Regions from separate parts of the Pseudomonas sp. 1L-E-NC-VB-C3 genome, predicted to be linked through region 3. Evidence: predicted binding sites of a transcription regulator. Region 3 holds the regulator's gene; each other region holds the start of a gene.
The links. The regulator sigma-54, encoded in region 3, starts transcription at its own class of promoters, with help from an activator protein. The targets are predictions, from matches to a motif close to ANTGGCATNNANNTTGCTNT.

Region 1 (6,505 bases), on a different contig from region 3:
CGCCGAGGTCGATCAGTTTGCAGCGGTCGGAGCAGAACGGACGGAATTTGTTCGCCGGGGTGAATTCGACGGGGGCGCCGCAGGTTGGGCATTCAACGGTTGGAATCTGGCTCATGCTTGGCCTCCGGATAAAGTCAGATAAAAGTGATGCAGACGCTCGACCTCGCTGTGCAGCCAGGCGAGGTCGCGGTCGTTGACGATCACGTCGTCGGCACGGCTCACGCGGTCTTCACGGCTCGATTGCGCCTTGAGGATCGCCTGCACCTGCGCTTCGCTGGTCTGGTCACGCTGCAAGGTGCGTTCGATCTGCAGTTGTTGCGGCGCATCGATGACCAGAATGCGCTGGGTCATCGCGTATTGCCCGGACTCGATCAGCAACGGTGAAACCAGAATCGCGTAAGGCGATTTTGCCTGCGCCAGATGATGAGCGATTTCTTCGCCGATCAACGGATGCAGCAGCGCTTCAAGCCAACGCCGCTGTTCAGGGTCTTCAAAAATCAGTTTGCGCAGGGCGGCGCGGTCCAGCGTGCCATCGGCCTGCAACACGCCGGAACCGAAATGCTCGGCGATTTTCGCCAGCGCCGGACGCCCCGGTTCGACTACCCAGCGCGCCGCATGATCGGCATCCACCACATGCACACCGAGATCGATGAAGTGCTGCGCCGCCGCGCTTTTGCCGCTGCCGATGCCGCCGGTCAGGCCGAGAATCCAGGGTTTTTCCACAGGGGTATTCATTTCAAACCGACAGACTGCCAATAGAAGTCGGTTATTTGACCACCCCAGAGCAAGGCAATCCAGCCGGCAATTGCCAGAAAGGGTCCGAAGGGGATCGGCGTCGAGGTTTCCTGGGCGCGCAGACGCAGCATGACAACGCCCAATATCGCCCCCACCAGGGAAGATAGAAGAATCGTCAGCGGCAGAATCTGCCAGCCACCCCATGCGCCGAGCAAGGCCAACAGCTTGAAATCGCCATGGCCGATACCGTCCTTGCCGGTGAGCAGTTTGAACAGCCAGAACACCGACCACAGCGCCAGATAACCCGCGACCGCGCCCCACAACGCATCGGGCAACGCCACGAACACGCCGAAGCTGTTGACGATCAGCCCCAGCCACAGCAGCGGCAGCACCAGCACATCGGGCAGCAGCTGATGTTCGCAGTCGATCAGACTCATCGCCAGCAAGCCCCATGTCAGCAAGATCAGCAGACCTGCCGGCCAACCGAAGCCGAGATGCCAGGCAATGAATGCCGAGAGGACGCCGCAGGCCAGTTCGGTCAGCGGGTAACGTTTGCTGATCGGCGCCGAGCAGGCCGAGCAGCGACCGCGCAGCAGCAGATAACTGAGCAGCGGAATATTTTCCCACGGGCGGATCCGGTGTCCGCAATGCGGGCAAGCGGAGTGCGGCAGCATCAGGTTGTAAGTCGGCACAGGCGTTTCAGTGGGCAGGCCGAGCACATCATGAGCCTGCTGGCGCCAGTCGCGCTCAAGCATTTTCGGCAAGCGCCAGACCACAACATTGAGGAAGCTGCCGACCACCAGCCCGAGCAGCAGCGCGCTGACCACAAAGGCCAGCGGATACACGGCAAACAGTTCATCGATAGACATGTCAGATCGCTGAGCCGAGCTGGAAGATCGGCAGGTACATGGCCACCACCAGTCCACCGACGATGACCCCCAGCACCACCATGATGAACGGCTCCATCAGGCTGGTGAGGTTGTCGACCATGTTATCGACTTCCGCTTCATAAAAACCGGCGACCTTGTCGAGCATGTCATCCAGCGCGCCCGATTCCTCGCCGATGGCGGTCATCTGCACCGCCATGTTGGGAAACACACCGGTGCTGCGCATGGAGAAATTCAGTTGCATGCCGGTCGAGACGTCCTGCCGCACCCGCAACACCGCGCGCTTGAACACCACATTGCCGGTGGCACCGGCGACCGAATCCAGTGCTTCCACCAGCGGCACACCGGCTGCGAATGTGGTCGACAGGGTGCGGGCAAAACGTGCGACGGCGGACTTGTACATCAAGGTGCCCACCAGTGGCAGCTTCAGCAGCCAGGCATCGCGCCGGTCGCGCAGGGCCTGCGAAGTCTTCAACGCGTGGCGAGTGCCGAAAAACGCTGCCACCAGCGCAAAAAGAATGGCCCACCACCACTGCTGCATGAATTCCGACAGGCTGATGATCATCAGGGTGAAGCCCGGCAGTTCTGCGCCGAACCCGGAAAACACCGACTGGAACTGCGGCACCACTTTGACCAGCAGAATGCCTGTTACCACTGCCGCCACCAGCACCACGGCGGTGGGGTAGGTCATGGCTTTCTTGATCTTGGCCTTGAGCGCTTCGCTTTTTTCCTTATAGGTCGCGACCCGTTCAAGCAAGGTGTCGAGGGCGCCAGACTGTTCGCCGGCGTCGACCAGATTGCAGTACAACTCGTCGAAGTATTGCGGTTTCTTGCGCAGGGCCGTAGCGAAGCTGTTACCGGCCGCGACCTCCTGTTTGACCTCGTCGACCAGTTTGCGCATGGCCGGGTTTTCGAAGCCTTCGCCGATGATGTCGAAGGACTGCAACAGCGGCACGCCGGCCTTCATCATGGTCGCCATCTGCCGGGTGAACAGGGCGATGTCCTGCGGTTTGATGCGTTTGCCCAAGGTCAGCAGGGAGGCGGATTTCTTGCGCACCTTGCCCGGGTTTATCCCCTGTTTGCGCAGTTGCGCCTTGATCAGTGCGGGGTTCTGTCCGCTCAACTCGCCGCTGACTTTACTGCCTTTGCGGTCCGTGCCTTCCCAGGCGTAAACGCTGACTTTCGCTGCCTTGACCGCCATGTTCAATCCTTGGTGACCCGGTTGATTTCCTCAAGGCTGGTGATGCCTTGCATGGCCTTGTGCAGCCCGGAGGTGCGCAGATCGGCGAAACCGTCGCGGCGCATCTGAATGTCGATTTCCAGCGAATTGCCCTCGGCCATGATCAGCCGCTGCAGGTCCGGTGTGTTCTTTACCACTTCATAAATCCCCACGCGTCCTTTGTAACCGCCGTTGCAGTGATCGCAACCGACCGGCTCGTAGATCGTGAAATGGCCGATGCGTTCCTCGGGGAAGCCTTCCTTGAGCAAGGTCTCGTGCGGGATTTCCAGCGGCCGCTTGCAGTGCGCGCACAATTTGCGCGCCAGACGCTGGGCGATGATCAGGCTGACCGAGGTGGCAATGTTGAAACCGGGAATGCCCATGTTGTGCAGGCGCGTGAGGGTTTCCGCCGCGCTGTTGGTGTGCAGGGTCGACAGCACCAGGTGGCCGGTCTGCGCGGCCTTGATCGCGATCTCGGCGGTTTCCAGATCGCGGATCTCGCCGACCATGATCACGTCCGGGTCCTGACGCAGAAACGAGCGCAGCGCCTGGGCAAAGTCCAGCCCTTGGCGGGGATTGACGTTGACCTGATTGATGCCTTCCATGTTGATTTCCACCGGGTCTTCGGCGGTGGAAATATTGATGTCGACGGTGTTGAGGATATTCAGCCCGGTGTACAGCGACACGGTTTTACCGGAGCCGGTGGGGCCGGTGACCAGAATCATTCCTTGCGGCTGTTTCAGCGCGGCCAGGTACAAAGCCTTTTGCTCGGCTTCGTAACCCAAGGCGTCGATGCCCATTTGTGCACTGGACGGGTCGAGAATCCGGATCACCACTTTTTCGCCCCACAGGGTCGGCAAGGTGTTGACGCGAAAATCGATGGATTTGCTTTTCGACAGGCGCATCTTGATCCGCCCGTCCTGGGGTTTGCGTCGTTCGGAAATATCCAGACTGGCCATCACCTTCAGGCGCGCGGCAATACGCCCGGCCAGCTGGATCGGCGGCTTGGCCACCTCGCGCAGCATGCCGTCGGTGCGCATGCGCACCCGGTAGTTTTTTTCGTAGGGTTCGAAGTGCAGGTCGGAAGAGCCGCTCTTGATCGCATCGAGCAGCATTTTGTGCACGAAGCGCACGACCGGGGCGTCGTCGGCATCGAGGCCGCCGATCACGTCCTGTTTGTTGTCATCAATGGACTCGACGTCGAGGCCGTCGAGATCGACATCGGCCATTTCTTCCAGACCCGAGGCGTGGCTGTCGAAGAACTTGTCGATGGCGTCGCTGAGTTTGTCGTCCTCGACCAGGATCGCTTCGGTGCTCAGGCCGGTGCTGAATTGGATGTCGCTGATCGCCTGCTGATTGCTTGGGTCGGAAAGGCCCACGAACAGTTTGTTGCCGCGCCGCCAGAGGGGCAGGGCGCAGTGCTGGCGAACCAGTTTCTCACTGACCAGACCCTTGGGCTGAGTCTCTTTGTCGAGGCAATGCAGATCGAGCAGGGCCATGCCGAAATGTTCCGAGGCGATCTCGGCAATTTGCCGGCTGTTGACCAGTTTGTTGTGCACCAGGTAATTGACCAGCGACACGCGATTGCGCTGGGCCTGCGCCCAGGATTGCCGGGCGCTTGTTTCCGTGAGCAGTTCGGCCTGGACCAATTGCTTGGCCAGACCGCTCAGAGCGATGTCATTCATGGGGATTCCGCACGCTTGCCGTTCATGACTTATAGCCTAGTCAAGTGACAGCGCCAAACACGGCCGGTGCAGGTGACAAAAAGTGTCAGATAGTGCGGTTGCCGGTTGTAGGAAACGGCGTTGGGGAATGAGCGCGCCCAGCAGACGGGGGCAAATGGGCGTTGGCATGGGCTGTGCTGGGCCTTGTTCAGATCATGAGATTTCGACTCATGCATGGAGCGTGTCTATGAAAAAACAACAAGGCTTTACATTGATCGAGCTGCTGATCGTCGTGGCGATCATCGGCATTCTGGCGACTATCGCCCTGCCGCAGTATTCGAAGTATCAGGCGCGGTCGAAGGTGACCGCTGGGATTGCGGAAGCATCAGCTCTTAAGGTCAATTTTGAAGACGTGATCAATGCCGGATCGACTGACCCGAGCATTACCAACGTGAACGGCGGCACAGCGGCCACGCAGAATTGCACGTTGGCGGCATCCGGAAAAGTCGCCGATGGGACGGGTACTATTACTTGTACGCTGCTCAACGCTCCAGCGCCTGTTCTCGGCCAGACCGTAACGCTGACACGCAGTCCTACCACTGGCTGGACCTGTAAGTTCTCCGGCTCGAAAGAATATACAACTACGAGCTGCCCAGGCGTTTGACACGCACCTGCAACATAAAAAGCTCCGCAATTGCGGAGCTTTTTATGGCGCAACGGTTTTTAAAAGCTCCAATAATTTCAGCAGCTTATGAACTTTCCAAAAAACCGCAACTTGCATGCGAAGATTGAGCGAGTCATGCATTTTGCATGAAAATGAAAATTGGCATTTTTCATAACTCATTGTTTTTAAAAGAATTTATATGGCAAAAAAAGTTGGCACAGCGTTCGCAATATCTCCGGTAACCCTGCTGACAAGCGTTACAGCAGACTTCCAGTAAAAACAGGAGTTACTCGTATGAAGAAGTTCGCTATCACTGCCGCTGCTACCGCTCTGACCCTGACCATGGCTGGTGGCGCTTTCGCCCAGTCCGCTCAGGCTACCCAGTCGCCAATGGTTCTGGCTGCCGGTGAAATGACCAAGGCTAAAGAAGAGACTTCCGATACCTGGATCACCACCAAGGTCAAAGCTGATCTAGTCACCGAAAAAGGCATTCCAGGCACTGATATCAAAGTCGAAACCAACAAGGGTGTAGTTTCCCTGTCGTCGACCACTGCGGTAACCGAGTCGCAGAAAGAAGTCGCCGTAGGCATCGCCAAGAAAATCAAAGGCGTTAAAGCGGTCTCCGCTGACGGCCTGAAAGCCGAGTAAGGCAAGACTTCTCGCCTGAACCGGGAGAAGACGCGACAGACGGGCCGAGCAATACGTCTGCCGCAACTTTAGAGTTCATGCGAACGGTCACACGGATGTGACCATTACAGGCCCCGGCACTTGTGTCGGGGCCTGTTCTATTTTGGGCAATACCAATGTGGGAGCGAGCCTGCTCGCGAATGCGTATCGTCAGCCGACAAGTTCGTCAGTAGACAGACCGTATTCGCGAGCAGGCTCGCTCCCACAGGGTGAATTTCGTACGGCTTAATTACCGCGTTTGCTGTTGATCTGCCGCAGGCGATTGCCTTCGAAGCGCAGGTACTGGTACATGCCGTTGTTTGGTCCGTAGGTCCATTCCTCGACCTGAAACTCTTCGCGGCGATTGGCACTGCGCTTGTAGCCAAGCACATCGCGACTGACCGGCTCGCCACATTTTTGCAGCACTTCGCTGGCGCGGTCGCCGAGGCTGATCAACTGGCTACCGCAGCGCAATGTATCCGAAGCTGACGCGTGGCCGGCGGCGCACGTCAGAGCAAGCACAGCCAGCCAGTTACGCACGGTCATTCGGCATCCAGGTGCATTTGCGTCACCACGCGGCCGTCGCTTTCGGCCTCGCCGAGGTTGGCGTCGATGAAGTACACGCGGTCATCCTCGAGCTTGCCCTTGTCGACCAGGTAATCCTTGATGG
Region 2 (6,505 bases), on a different contig from region 3:
CACTACGGCTCATGTCGATGTGGCTCCTTGTTCCAGTGGCAGGAAGATCGAGAAGGTGGTGTGGCCTGGATGGCTCTCACACTCGATCAGGCCCTGGTGCTGACTGATGATGTTCTGGGTAATGGCCAGGCCCAGCCCGGTACCGTCCGGGCGGCCGCTGACCATGGGAAAGAAAATGGTTTCCTGCAGTTCCGCCGGAATGCCGGGACCGTTGTCGATGATCTCGATCTTGGTCACCAGACGATGGCGGATGTGGCCGATGGTGAACTGGCGCATGGCGCGGGTGCGCAGGCTGATGCGGCCCAGGCGCAGCTCGTTCTGGCTGCTGATGGCCTGCATCGCATTGCGCACGATGTTCAGCACCGCCTGAATCATTTGCTCGCGGTCGATCAATACGTCGGGAATGCTCGGGTCGTAATCACGCACCAGGGTGATGCAGCCCTGGCTTTCGGCTTCGACCAGATGGCAGACGCGTTCGAGCACTTCGTGGACGTTGCACATGGCCAGCGACGGCAGTTTGTTCGAGCCGAGCATGCGATCGACCAGATTGCGCAGGCGGTCGGCCTCTTCAATGATCACATTGGTGTAATCGCGCAGGCTTTCCTCCGGCAGTTCGCGGGCCAGCAATTGCGCTGCGCCACGGATGCCGCCAAGAGGGTTCTTGATCTCGTGGGCGAGGCCGCGCACCAGCATCTTGCTGGTTTCCTGCTTGGACAGCTGCGCCTCTTCCTTGGTGATGCGCAACAGGCGATCACGCGGGTGCACTTCAAGCAAAAGCAAAGTCTCGCCGTTACTGAGAATCGGCGTGACCGCGTAATCCACGGTCAGCGTCTGGCCGGTGAGGGCGGTGAGCATCGCTTCACGCTTGGTGAACGGGTGCGCCTGCTCCACGGCCTGACGCAGGGAATTGAGCGCCTCGGGGGATTCGGTGAACAGCTCGCTGATGAACTGGCCGTGGCTGCGCTGACCGCTGACGGCCAACAGCATCTCCGCTGCCGGGTTCATATACTCCAGGCGCAGCTCGGCGTCGAGCAGGATGGTCGCCGTGGTCAGGTTGTCGAGCAGCAAACGGTGAATAGCGTCGCTTATGGTCATCTGGACCCCTTTTGGAGCAAGGCGTGCGCGAGAACAAAGCGCTGATGTCGGGAAAATGCAAAAACCAAACCAAGGCTCCGAAAAGAAGCGTTTAACCCCTGAAACAGGCGTTTGACGCGCGTTTGTATGGCACGAAGCCAGCTCAAACGGGAAGTTTCGAACCAAAATGGGTTGGGTTGTGGGCGAGATGCAGTTTAGTGCACCAATAGGGTGCGCATGCCCGGCAGGCGTTAAAAGAAGCGCAGGAAGGGATTTTTCGGTTCGTCAGGTTTGTCCTTGAGCGGACATTCCGGGCGCACGCCGTAATCGTCGGCGACACAGGGTTTGACCTGACGTTTTTGCGCTAGGGAAATGCGCAGCATGTGGAACGGTTGATTGGCGGTGCGTTCCACGGTGCGCCCGGCGGCGTCGAGAATCTCGATCGAAAGGCTGTGGCTGCCGCGATCGATATTGCTCAGCGCAAATACCGGGCTGACGCCGGGCTCGCCAGTGGCCTTGCCATCCAGCAGCAAGCGATAACGATGGCCGCTTTGCAGGCCGGGCTCGCTGGTGACGCTGACGATCAGCTCGCCGGCGCTGTTGCGCAAGGTGGCATCAGGCTCCGGGATCAGAATGCGCAGCATGTCGTAGTGAAAGGGCGCTGGTTCGGCGGATTTTTTCGCTGTGGTGATCGGCGCTGCGGTGTTGGCAGGGACAGCCATGCGATTGCTCGTCGCGATCGGCACTCGCTTGGCGTTGGCGCGCGGCTGATCGGTATAGACGCGGTTGCCCTGTGCGTCGACATAGGTAAAGACCTCCGCCAAGGTGTACGTCGACACCAGCGCCAGAATGAGTGCCAGCCCCGCGCGGATCATGGCGTATGCACCCGTTGCACGGTGAAGGCGGCTGGCGGGCTCTGCTGAACGACGCTTTGGCCGTCGATCACTTGCACGGCCAGGCGATGCTCGCCGCGATCGATGTTGACCAGTTGCAGAACCGGCACGTTGCTCGGCTGGCCATAGGGCTGGTCGTCGAGTAGCAGCCTTAATTGATGCGGCGGTTGCAGACGCGGCTTGATCAGAACATTGACCGTAAAGGTGCCGTTGTTGGCGCGCAGGGCCTCGTCAGTGGGCAGGCCGGCGAGCTCGAGGATTTCATAGGCGTTGCGCGCTGGTTGCGGTGCTTCGGGGCGGGGTGATTGCGGCGCACTCGGTGCTTGCGGCTCGACCCGATTGAGTGGCGGCAACTCGACCGGTTGCGCCTGCACGCCGTCCGGCGGCTGATTGCTGTACGCCGTGTTGCCGTTGGCGTCGGTGTACTTGTAGATCTGCGCGGCGGCGGGCAGGGCGATCAGCAGCAGAATGTAGAGAAGCGTGCGACCCATGAAATCGACCGGGGTTGGAAACTGTGGGTAGCAGCATAGGACAGGTGGGGCGGTTGGCCAAAACCGTTAATAACTGGAATTGAAAAGACTGGTAGCCAAAACACGGATCGTTCCCATGCTCTGCGTGGGAATGCCTCCTGGGACGCTCCGCGTCCAGTGACGCGGAGCGTCACGGGCTGCATTCCCACGCGGAGCGTGGGAATGATCAATGACCCACCGCTTTCGCGAGCAGGCTCGCTCCCACATGGAAAATGCGTTGCGCCGGGCAATAAAAAAGGCCTCCCGAAGGAGGCCTCTTGTGTCACGCCGCTTTACGCAGCGCTACCGGATCAGCAGCTGTAGTACAGCTCATATTCCAGTGGGTGTACGAAGGTGCGAACCTTGATTTCTTCTTCCGATTTCAGCGCGATGTAAGCGTCGATGAAGTCGTCGGAGAACACGCCGCCCTTGGTCAGGAACGCGCGGCCCTTGTCCAGCTCTTCCAGGGCTTCTTTCAGGCTGCCGCAAACCTGTGGAATCTCTTTCGCCTCTTCAGGCGGCAGGTCGTACAGGTTCTTGTCGGCGGCATCGCCTGGGTGGATCTTGTTCTGGATACCGTCCAGACCGGCCATCAGCAGAGCTGCGAAAGCCAGGTACGGGTTGGCAGCCGGATCCGGGAAGCGTGCTTCGATACGGCGGGCTTTCGGGCTCGACACGTAAGGAATACGGATCGAAGCGGAACGGTTGCGAGCCGAGTAGGCCAGCATTACCGGAGCTTCGAAGCCTGGCACCAGACGCTTGTACGAGTTGGTCGCCGGGTTGGTGAAGCCGTTCAGGGCCTTACCGTGCTTGATGATGCCGCCGATGAAGTACAGAGCGGTATCGGACAGGCCGGCATAGCCTTCACCTGCGAAGGTGTTCTTGCCGTCTTTCCAGATCGACATGTGTACGTGCATGCCCGAACCGTTGTCGCCGTACAGTGGCTTCGGCATGAAGGTCGCGGTGCGGCCGTAAGCGTCGGCAACGTTGTGCACAACGTATTTCAGGGTCTGAACTTCGTCGGCCTTCTTCACCAGGGTGTTGAACTTGACGCCGATTTCGTTCTGGCCGGCAGTCGCCACTTCGTGGTGGTGAACTTCAACCGACTGACCCATTTCTTCCAGTGCGTTGCACATGGCGGTACGGATTTCGTGGTCGTGGTCGAACGGTGGAACCGGGAAGTAGCCGCCTTTCACGCCTGGACGGTGACCCTTGTTGCCGCCTTCGATGTCCTGGTCGGACATCCACGAACCTTGCTCGGAGTAGATCTTGAACATCGAGCCGGAGATGTCCGACTTGAATTTCACCGAGTCAAAGATGAAGAACTCAGGCTCCGGACCGGCGAATACGGTGTCACCGATACCGGTGGCTTTCAGGTGCTCTTCGGCGCGCTTGGCGATCGCACGTGGGTCGCGATCGTAGCCTTGCATGCTCGAAGGCTCGATGATGTCGCACACCAGAATCAGGGTTGGGTCTTCGGTGAACGGATCGAGCACGGCCGTTTCGTCGACCGGCATCAGGATCATGTCGGAGGCTTCGATGCCTTTCCAGCCGGAGATGGAGGAACCGTCGAACATCTTGCCGACTTCGAAGAAGTCGTCATCCAGCGCATCGCGAGCCGGCATGGTCACGTGGTGCTGAGTGCCTTTGGTGTCCGTGAAGCGCAGATCAATCCACTTGACGTCATGATCTTTGATGAGTTGAACCGACTTCGACATAGTGTCCTCCGGGTGAATTAGGGCGGGTAGTGGATGCCCTTAATAATGGTGATGCCGGCGCGAATACTCTGCCAAGGCAACCTGCCTCACAAGGGAGCAAATTGCATGCCAGTGCCCCAGCATGGGTTTTTTGCCCCAAATTCACGCTTATTAAGGCGTGCGAGGTTCTGAATCGACAAATCCCGCCCCTTAATGTTGCGTTTAAATTCAGAAATGACCTGTTTTGGTGCAAGCAAAACCTTCTGCACATTAACTGGTTAAACCTTGAGCAATTTCCGCTATAATCCGCGCCCCCCTTTTTCGGCTGGCCGTTCGCGCGCTGTTTTCATGAAACTTATCGTAAAAGTCTTCCCCGAGATCACCATCAAAAGCCGACCTGTCCGGACGAAATTCATCCGCCAGTTGGCCAAGAACATCCGCACCGTGCTCCGTGACCTGGACCCGGCCGTGGTGGTGAACGGCGTGTGGGACAATCTCGAGCTGGAAACCCGCGTTACCGACCCCAAAGCCTTGAAAGAGATGGGCGAACGCCTGACCTGCATGCCGGGTATCGCGCATTTTCTGCAGATCGACGAGTACCCGCTGGGCGACTTCGACGACATCACCGAAAAGTGCAAACAGCACTACGGCGATGCACTGGCCGGGAAGATTTTCTCGGTGCGCTGCAAGCGCGCAGGCAAGCATGCCTTCAGCTCGATGGACGTGGAAAAATACGTCGGCAGCAAGCTGCGTCGCGAGTGCGGTGCGGCCGGAATCGACCTTAAAGCACCGCAAATCGAAGTCCGTATCGAAGTTCGCGACAAACGGTTGTTCGTGATTCACAGCCAGCACAACGGCATCGGCGGCTACCCGCTCGGCGCGTTGGAGCAGACGCTGGTATTGATGTCCGGCGGCTTCGATTCGACCGTGGCGGCTTACCAGATCATGCGTCGCGGCCTGATGGCGCACTTCTGCTTCTTCAATCTCGGCGGGCGTGCCCACGAATTGGGCGTGATGGAAGTCGCGCACTTCATCTGGAAGAAGTACGGCAGCTCGCAACGCGTGCTATTTGTCAGTGTGCCGTTCGAGGAAGTGCTGGGCGAAATTCTCGGCAAAGTCGATAACAGTCATATGGGCGTGGTTTTGAAGCGTATGATGTTGCGCGCCTCGTCCGAGATCGCCGAACGCCTGCACATCGATGCACTGGTGACCGGTGAAGCGATCTCCCAGGTGTCGAGCCAGACGCTGCCGAACCTGTCGGTGATCGACTGCGTGACCGACAAGCTGGTGCTGCGGCCGCTGATCGTCGCGCACAAGCAGGACATCATCGACACTGCCAACGAGATCGGCACCGCCGATTTCGCCCGGCACATGCCGGAATACTGCGGCGTGATTTCGGTCAACCCCAAGACCGCCGCCAAGCGTGGCCGGGTTGAGCACGAAGAGAAAGAATTCGACATGGCGGTACTCGAGCGTGCGCTCGCCAACGCCAAACTGGTGCCGATCGATCGGGTAATCGACGAGTTGGGCCAGGATTTGCAGATTGAAGAAGTCAGCGAAGCGCTGGCCGGTCAGATCGTCATCGACATCCGCCACCCGGATGCCGCCGAGGATGACCCGCTGGAGCTCGCCGGCATAGAGGTACAGACGATGCCGTTCTATGCAGTGAACGCACGTTTCAAGGAACTGGACCCTACTCGCCAGTACCTGCTGTATTGCGACAAAGGCGTGATGAGTCGCCTGCATGCCCACCATTTGCTCAGTGAGGGGCATGCCAATGTGCGCGTTTATCGACCGAGCTAAGTGCCCGGGGCTGTTTGCCTGTGGCCTGCGTCACCGGCCCCCCGACACCGCCGTCAAGCTGTAACGGCCATGCCGGACACTACTGCTAATCGCTGCCATGACTTGTCAGCAAACCGAATCCTCTGATCGAGATACACAAGTGATCGAAAATCTACGCAACATCGCCATCATTGCCCACGTTGACCACGGTAAAACCACCCTGGTAGACAAACTCCTGCGTCAATCCGGCACCCTGGAGCGCAACGAGCTCAACGACGAGCGCGTGATGGACTCCAACGACCAGGAAAAAGAGCGCGGTATTACCATTCTGGCGAAGAACACCGCCATCAACTGGAACGGCTACCACATCAACATCGTGGATACCCCGGGCCACGCCGACTTCGGCGGCGAAGTTGAACGCGTAATGTCGATGGTCGACTCCGTTCTGCTGCTGGTTGACGCTCAAGACGGCCCTATGCCGCAAACCCGTTTCGTGACCAAGAAGGCTTTCGAAGCCGGCCTGCGTCCAATCGTGGTCATCAACAAGGTT
Region 3 (6,505 bases):
CACGTGACCAGCGAGCGCGGCGAAGTGAATTCGGGCGGCACCGAAGTTGAATTGATCGATTCGGTCCGCGTACAGCGCACCGATGAGAAACAGCGCGGCACCCTGATCACCAGCACCCGCATGACCGTGTTCCCGCAGCAAGAATATGCGCAGACCGCGCAACCCGTTAGAATCGAGGGCGCTGGCGGCGTATCGACTGGCGTCGGAATGAAAGCGTACCTGAAGGACAGCAGGATACACCTGCAATCGAACGTAAGAGGACAGTATGAGGCTCGTTAAAACCCTCCCTATTTTGCTCAGTCTGGGCGCAGCACTGGGAAGCGCGAGCGCCTGGTCCCTGCCGAACGATCAGCAGCAGCCTATCCGCATTCAGGCCGACGACGCCCAACTGGACGACAAGAATGGCATCGCCACCTATAAAGGTGACGTGATCATTACCCAGGGCTCGATGATCGTTAAAGGCAACACCGTGACCATGACGCGCGCGCCCAATGGCGACATCGACGTGGTGACCTCGGTAGGCAACCTGGCTTACTTCGAGCAGTTGCAGACCCAGGGCGACGCCAACCCGGTCAAGGGCTACGGCGTGACGATTCAATACCACGCCCAGCAGAACCGGGTGGTGCTGATCGACAAGGCCAAGGTTATCGACAAGGATAACAACGTCACCCAGGGCGAAAAAATCGTCTACGACACCGTGAAGAAGCTGGCCAGCGCCGGTCGCGCCACAGGCAGCAAGGTCACCGAATCGCGTCCGCGCATCGACATGGTGATCCAGCCGAAGAAGAAAACCGAAGAGAAATCCCAGTAATGGCAACTCTGAAAGCTCAGCACCTGGCCAAGGCCTATAAAAGCCGCCAGGTCGTGCGTGACGTCAGCCTGTCGATCGACAGCGGGCAGATCGTCGGCTTGCTCGGCCCGAACGGCGCCGGCAAGACGACGTGCTTCTACATGATCGTCGGCTTGGTGCAGGCTGATCAGGGCCGTGTGCTGATCGATGATCTGGACGTCAGCCACCAGCCGATGCACGGCCGCGCCAAGGCCGGTATCGGCTATCTGCCGCAAGAAGCGTCGATCTTCCGTAAACTGTCGGTCGCCGACAACATCATGGCGATCCTCGAGACCCGCCCGGAGCTGGACAAGGCCGGTCGTCGCAAGGAGCTGGAAAGCCTGCTGCAGGAATTCCACATCAGCCACATCCGCGACAACCTCGGCATGAGCCTGTCCGGTGGTGAACGCCGCCGGGTGGAAATCGCTCGCGCCCTGGCGACGGCACCGAAATTCATACTGCTCGACGAACCGTTCGCCGGCGTTGACCCGATCTCGGTCGGCGACATCAAGCAGATCATCCATCACCTCAAGGCCAAGGGCATCGGTGTGCTGATCACCGACCACAACGTGCGTGAGACGCTGGACATTTGCGAAACCGCTTACATCGTCAACGACGGTCAACTGATCGCTGAAGGCGATGCCGAGACCATCCTGGCCAACGATCTGGTCAAGGAAGTGTATCTGGGTCACGAGTTCCGCCTGTAAGCGCGACAGCGCTGTATCGATTCAAGGCGCATTTATCCGCTTTAATTGTTACAGCGCTCTAGGCAAACACTTCAGTTTCAGGCATATAATTTGCTTAAGTTTGGCGCTTCGGCGCCCTGTAGTGGATGGCGCAAAGCGCCGGCGAATAAGGTGTTAAGCCCCTGCCATGAAACCATCGCTAGTCTTGAGAATGGGCCAGCAGCTGACGATGACACCGCAGCTGCAACAGGCCATCCGCCTGCTCCAATTGTCGACCCTGGACCTGCAACAGGAGATCCAGGAGGCTCTGGAATCCAATCCGATGCTCGAGCGCCAGGAAGAAGGCGACGACTTCGACAACGCCGATCCGCTGGCCGACAACGCCGAACAGAAGCCCGCCGAAATCCAGGAACCCTCCTACCAGGAAACCGCCCCGACGGTGGATAACCTCGAGGATGGCGATTGGAACGAGCGCATCCCCAATGAACTGCCAGTGGATACCGCCTGGGAAGACGTTTACCAGACCAGCGCCAGCAGCCTGCCCAGCAGCGATGACGATGAGTGGGATTTCACCACCCGCACGTCCGCCGGCGAGAGCCTGCAAAGCCATCTGCTCTGGCAACTGAACCTGGCGCCGATGTCCGACACCGATCGCCTGATCGCTGTCACCCTGATCGACTGCATCAACAATCAGGGCTATCTGGACGAAACACTCGAAGAAATTCTTGAAGCGTTCGATCCGGAACTGGACATCGAGCTCGACGAAATCGAAGCCGTCCTGCATCGCATCCAGCAATTCGAGCCCGCTGGTATCGGCGCCCGCAACCTCAGCGAATGCCTGCTGCTGCAATTGCGCCAGCTGCCCGCGAAGACGCCGTGGCTGACCGAGGCCAAGCGGCTTGTCGCCGATTACATCGACCTGCTCGGCAGCCGCGATTACAGCCAGTTGATGCGGCGCATGAAGCTCAAGGAAGACGAGCTGCGCCAGGTCATCGAACTGGTGCAGAGCCTCAATCCGCGTCCCGGCTCACAGATCGAGTCGACCGAAGCCGAATACGTGATTCCCGACGTGATCGTGCGCAAGGACAACGAGCGCTGGCTGGTCGAGCTGAACCAGGAATCGGTGCCTCGCCTGCGCGTCAACGCCCAGTACGCCGGTTTTGTGAAGCGCGCCGACACCAGCGCCGACAACACTTTCATGCGCAACCAGTTGCAGGAAGCGCGCTGGTTCATCAAGAGCCTGCAGAGCCGCAACGAAACCCTGATGAAAGTGGCCACGCAGATCGTCGAACATCAGCGCGGCTTCCTCGAATACGGCGACGAAGCAATGAAGCCGTTGGTATTGCATGACATCGCCGAAGCGGTCGGCATGCACGAATCGACGATTTCCCGGGTGACCACACAAAAATTCATGCATACCCCGCGCGGTATTTATGAGCTGAAATACTTTTTCTCCAGCCACGTCAGCACCTCCGAAGGCGGCGAATGCTCGTCCACGGCGATCCGCGCGATCATCAAGAAACTGGTCGCTGCGGAAAATCAGAAAAAGCCGTTGAGTGACAGCAAGATCGCTGGTTTACTGGAGGCACAAGGCATTCAGGTGGCTCGCCGCACCGTCGCCAAGTACCGCGAATCCCTCGGAATCGCGCCTTCGAGCGAACGCAAGCGGTTGATGTAAGCCACGTTACAGCGTTCCAGTGGCAGGCTTTTCGGCCTGCCGCTTTATGCACTGGCAACGAAGGAGAAGCTGTATGCAAGTCAACATCAGTGGACACCAACTGGAAGTGACCCAACCTCTGCGTTCCTACATCGAGGAAAAACTCCAGCGACTGGAGCGACATTTCGACAAGATCACCAACGTGCAGGTCACGATGTGCGTCGAAAAGCTGAAACAGAAGATCGAAGCCACCTTGCATATTCCCGGCAGTGAAGTGGTCGCAAACGCAGAAGATACCGACATGTACGCTGCGATCGACTCACTTACCGACAAGCTGGATCGCCAACTCAAAAAGCATAAGGAAAAGACCCAGAGCCTCCTCCAGGGCGCGACCGGTCGTTAACACCCCTATCCATGATCCGACTTGAAACCATCCTGACCCCCGGCCGTTCCCAAGTGAACGCGCCGGGCGGCAGCAAGAAAAAAGCCCTCGAACAGATTGCCAACCTGATCCACCGCGAAGTGCCGGATCTGGCGATGCAGGATGTCTTCGAGGCGCTGATCGCCCGTGAAAAACTCGGCTCCACCGGTTTTGGCAACGGCATCGCCATTCCCCACTGCCGCCTCAAGGGCTGCGCGGGGCCAGTGAGCGCCCTGCTGCACCTCGAAGCCCCGATCGATTTCGACGCCATCGACGGCGCTCCGGTGGACCTGTTGTTCGTACTGCTGGTCCCGGAAGCCGCAACCGACGCGCATCTGGAGTTGTTGCGCCAGATCGCCAGCATGCTCGACCGCAAGGAAGTGCGCGACAAATTGCGCAGCGCTCCGAGCAATGAAGCCTTGTACCAGGTTGTACTGGACGAGCAGAACGGGCACTAATCATGCGTTTGATCATTGTCAGTGGCCGTTCGGGCTCGGGTAAAAGTACCGCCCTGAATGTCCTTGAGGACAACGGCTACTACTGCATCGACAATCTGCCGGCCGGTTTGCTGCCGGAACTGGCCGAGCGAGCGCTGATTCACACAGAACTGGCGCAGCCGCTGGTCGCCGTGTCGATCGATGCGCGCAACCTGCCCAGCCATCTGTCACGTTTCCCTGAGTTGCTCGAAGACGTGCGTGCCAAGCATATCAAGTGCGATGTGCTGTACCTGGACGCCGATGAAGAAACCCTGCTCAAGCGTTTTTCCGAGACCCGTCGTCGTCACCCGCTGAGCAACGCCAATCGCTCACTGGCCGAGGCGATTCACGACGAAACCGCCCTGCTCGGTCCGATCGCCGATCTGGCCGACCTGAAGATCAACACCACCAGTCTGAATCTGTATCAACTGCGCGACACCATCAAGTTGCGCCTGTTGAATCAACCGGAGCCCGGTACGGCGTTTCTGGTCGAGTCGTTCGGCTTCAAGCGCGGCATGCCGGTCGACGCCGACCTGGTGTTCGACGTGCGCTGCCTGCCCAATCCGTACTGGAAACCGGAACTGCGTGCGCAATCGGGCCTTGATGCACCGGTGGCCGAGTACCTGGCGCAGCAGCCGGATGTCGAAGAAATGTATCAGGACATCTACGCCTACCTGAACAAGTGGCTACCACGCTTCGCCGCCAGCAACCGCGCCTACGTCACCATTGCCATTGGCTGCACCGGCGGGCATCACCGCTCCGTCTACCTGACCGAACGACTGGGTCAGGCCCTGCAGAAAACCCTGAAGAACGTCCAGGTTCGCCACCGCGACCTCACCTAAAGGATTTACACCGCGATGCCTGCTCGTGAAATCGAAATCATCAATAAGCTGGGCCTGCATGCCCGGGCATCGGCCAAATTTGTCGGCGTGGCGGGTCAGTATCCAGACTGCACGATCCGAGTGGGACGCACACCTGAAACGACTGTCGACGGCAAGAGCATCATGGCTATGATGATGCTCGCGGCGGGTAAAGGCACCAAGATCCATTTAAGCACCGAAGGCGAACAGGCTCAGGAAGCCATGGACGCATTGGTCGATCTGATCGAAAGGTATTTCGACGAAGGTGAATAATCCTTGAGGCGGGGACACTGTTCCTCGCCTCCATTCACCCCAACGCCGTATCCATCACCATCATCAGACAAAACCCGATCAGAAGGCCCAGACTCGCCAGCTTGTCATACCCATGACGGCGCGATTCCGGGATCACTTCGTGGGTCACCACCAGCAACATCGCCCCCGCCGCCAGTGCCAGCCCCAGCGGCAGCAGCACCTGAGCCAGACTCACGAGCCACGCACACAGCAGCGCAAATACCGGTTCGACCAGCCCCGACGCCGCGCCGATCAGAAACGCTCTGACCCGCGACATTCCCGCCCCGGCGAGCACCAGAGCAATCACCAGTCCTTCCGGCACATCCTGCAACGCAATGCCCATCGCCAGACTGTCGGCGTCCGCCATCCCGCCTCCGGCAGATACGCCAACCGCCATGCCTTCCGGAATGTTGTGCGCGATGATGGCGAACACGAACAGCCAGATTCGCGGTGGAATCACCGGATGCTCCAACGTGCCGACGAGCATCTCCGGCGAGGCACCGCAAATGCGCCGATCCACCAGATACAGACCGAACGCACCGAGCAGGATGCCGAAGCAGATCAGGCCACTGGCGGCCCACGGCGTCAGGCCAAGGCTCTCAGCTGCAGCTATGCCCGGCACGATCAGCGAAAACGCCGTCGCCGCCAGCATCACTCCCGCACCAAATCCCAGCAAGGTGTCGCTGAGTGCCTGCGGCATGCGCCGGATCACCAGCACCGGCACCGCGCCAAGTGCCGTGCCCAAGGCGCAGATGGCACCGCCCTGCAAGGCACGTAACAGCCTCGGTTCCAGATTCAGCCATTGCAAAGCGTGGGCGACCAGTAAAGTCATACCCGCCAACAGCAACAGCGAACCCACCGCGTAACGAAACATGCGCCCACTGCCAATCGCCAGTGTTTCCGTGCCCATAGTCAGCCCTGATTGTTTTTATTGAAGGCTTAAACCAGTGCGGCCTGATAGCGCGCAGCAACTTCCGGCCAGTTGATCACGTTGTAGAACGCGTTGATGTATTCCGGGCGACGGTTCTGGTAACGCAGGTAGTAAGCGTGCTCCCAGACATCGAGGCCAAGGATCGGGGTGTTGCCGTTCATCAACGGGCTGTCCTGGTTGCCGCTGCTTTCCACGACCAGTTTTTTATCCGGTGTCACGCTCAGCCACGCCCAGCCGCTGCCAAAACGGGTCAGCGCGGCTTTGGTGAACGCTTCCTTGAAACTGTCGAGTCCGCCCAGTTGCTCGTCGATAGCCTTGGCCAGCGCGCCGTCGGGCTTGCCGCCACCGTTGGGC

Region 1: a site for sigma-54 is predicted at 4,687-4,706, ahead of AC0Z5Z_RS14430 (pilin). Genes of this name have one in related genera too.
Region 2: a site for sigma-54 is predicted at 4,288-4,307, ahead of glnA (type I glutamate--ammonia ligase). Genes of this name have one in related genera too.

What each region holds. Positions count from the first base shown of each region.
Region 1 is NZ_JBXAWD010000008.1:40,341-46,845, reverse strand. It holds gene yacG (DNA gyrase inhibitor YacG) at 1-115, opposite strand, end outside; gene coaE (dephospho-CoA kinase) at 112-735, opposite strand; gene AC0Z5Z_RS14445 (prepilin peptidase) at 732-1,604, opposite strand; gene AC0Z5Z_RS14440 (type II secretion system F family protein) at 1,606-2,823, opposite strand; gene pilB (type IV-A pilus assembly ATPase PilB) at 2,826-4,526, opposite strand; gene AC0Z5Z_RS14430 (pilin) at 4,753-5,169, shown strand; gene AC0Z5Z_RS14425 (BON domain-containing protein) at 5,464-5,817, shown strand; gene AC0Z5Z_RS14420 (DUF2845 domain-containing protein) at 6,082-6,381, opposite strand; gene AC0Z5Z_RS14415 (DUF748 domain-containing protein) at 6,378-6,505, opposite strand, start outside.
Region 2 is NZ_JBXAWD010000003.1:392,126-398,630, reverse strand. It holds gene ntrC (nitrogen regulation protein NR(I)) at 1-13, opposite strand, end outside; gene glnL (nitrogen regulation protein NR(II)) at 10-1,095, opposite strand; gene AC0Z5Z_RS07290 (DUF4124 domain-containing protein) at 1,326-1,949, opposite strand; gene AC0Z5Z_RS07285 (DUF4124 domain-containing protein) at 1,946-2,458, opposite strand; gene glnA (type I glutamate--ammonia ligase) at 2,788-4,194, opposite strand; gene thiI (tRNA uracil 4-sulfurtransferase ThiI) at 4,522-5,976, shown strand; gene typA (translational GTPase TypA) at 6,116-6,505, shown strand, end outside.
Region 3 is NZ_JBXAWD010000013.1:10,317-16,821, forward strand. It holds gene lptC (LPS export ABC transporter periplasmic protein LptC) at 1-279, shown strand, start outside; gene lptA (lipopolysaccharide transport periplasmic protein LptA) at 266-811, shown strand; gene lptB (LPS export ABC transporter ATP-binding protein) at 811-1,536, shown strand; gene AC0Z5Z_RS20645 (RNA polymerase factor sigma-54) at 1,703-3,193, shown strand; gene hpf (ribosome hibernation-promoting factor, HPF/YfiA family) at 3,267-3,575, shown strand; gene ptsN (PTS IIA-like nitrogen regulatory protein PtsN) at 3,587-4,051, shown strand; gene rapZ (RNase adapter RapZ) at 4,054-4,911, shown strand; gene AC0Z5Z_RS20665 (HPr family phosphocarrier protein) at 4,927-5,202, shown strand; gene AC0Z5Z_RS20670 (ZIP family metal transporter) at 5,237-6,130, opposite strand; gene AC0Z5Z_RS20675 (superoxide dismutase) at 6,160-6,505, opposite strand, start outside.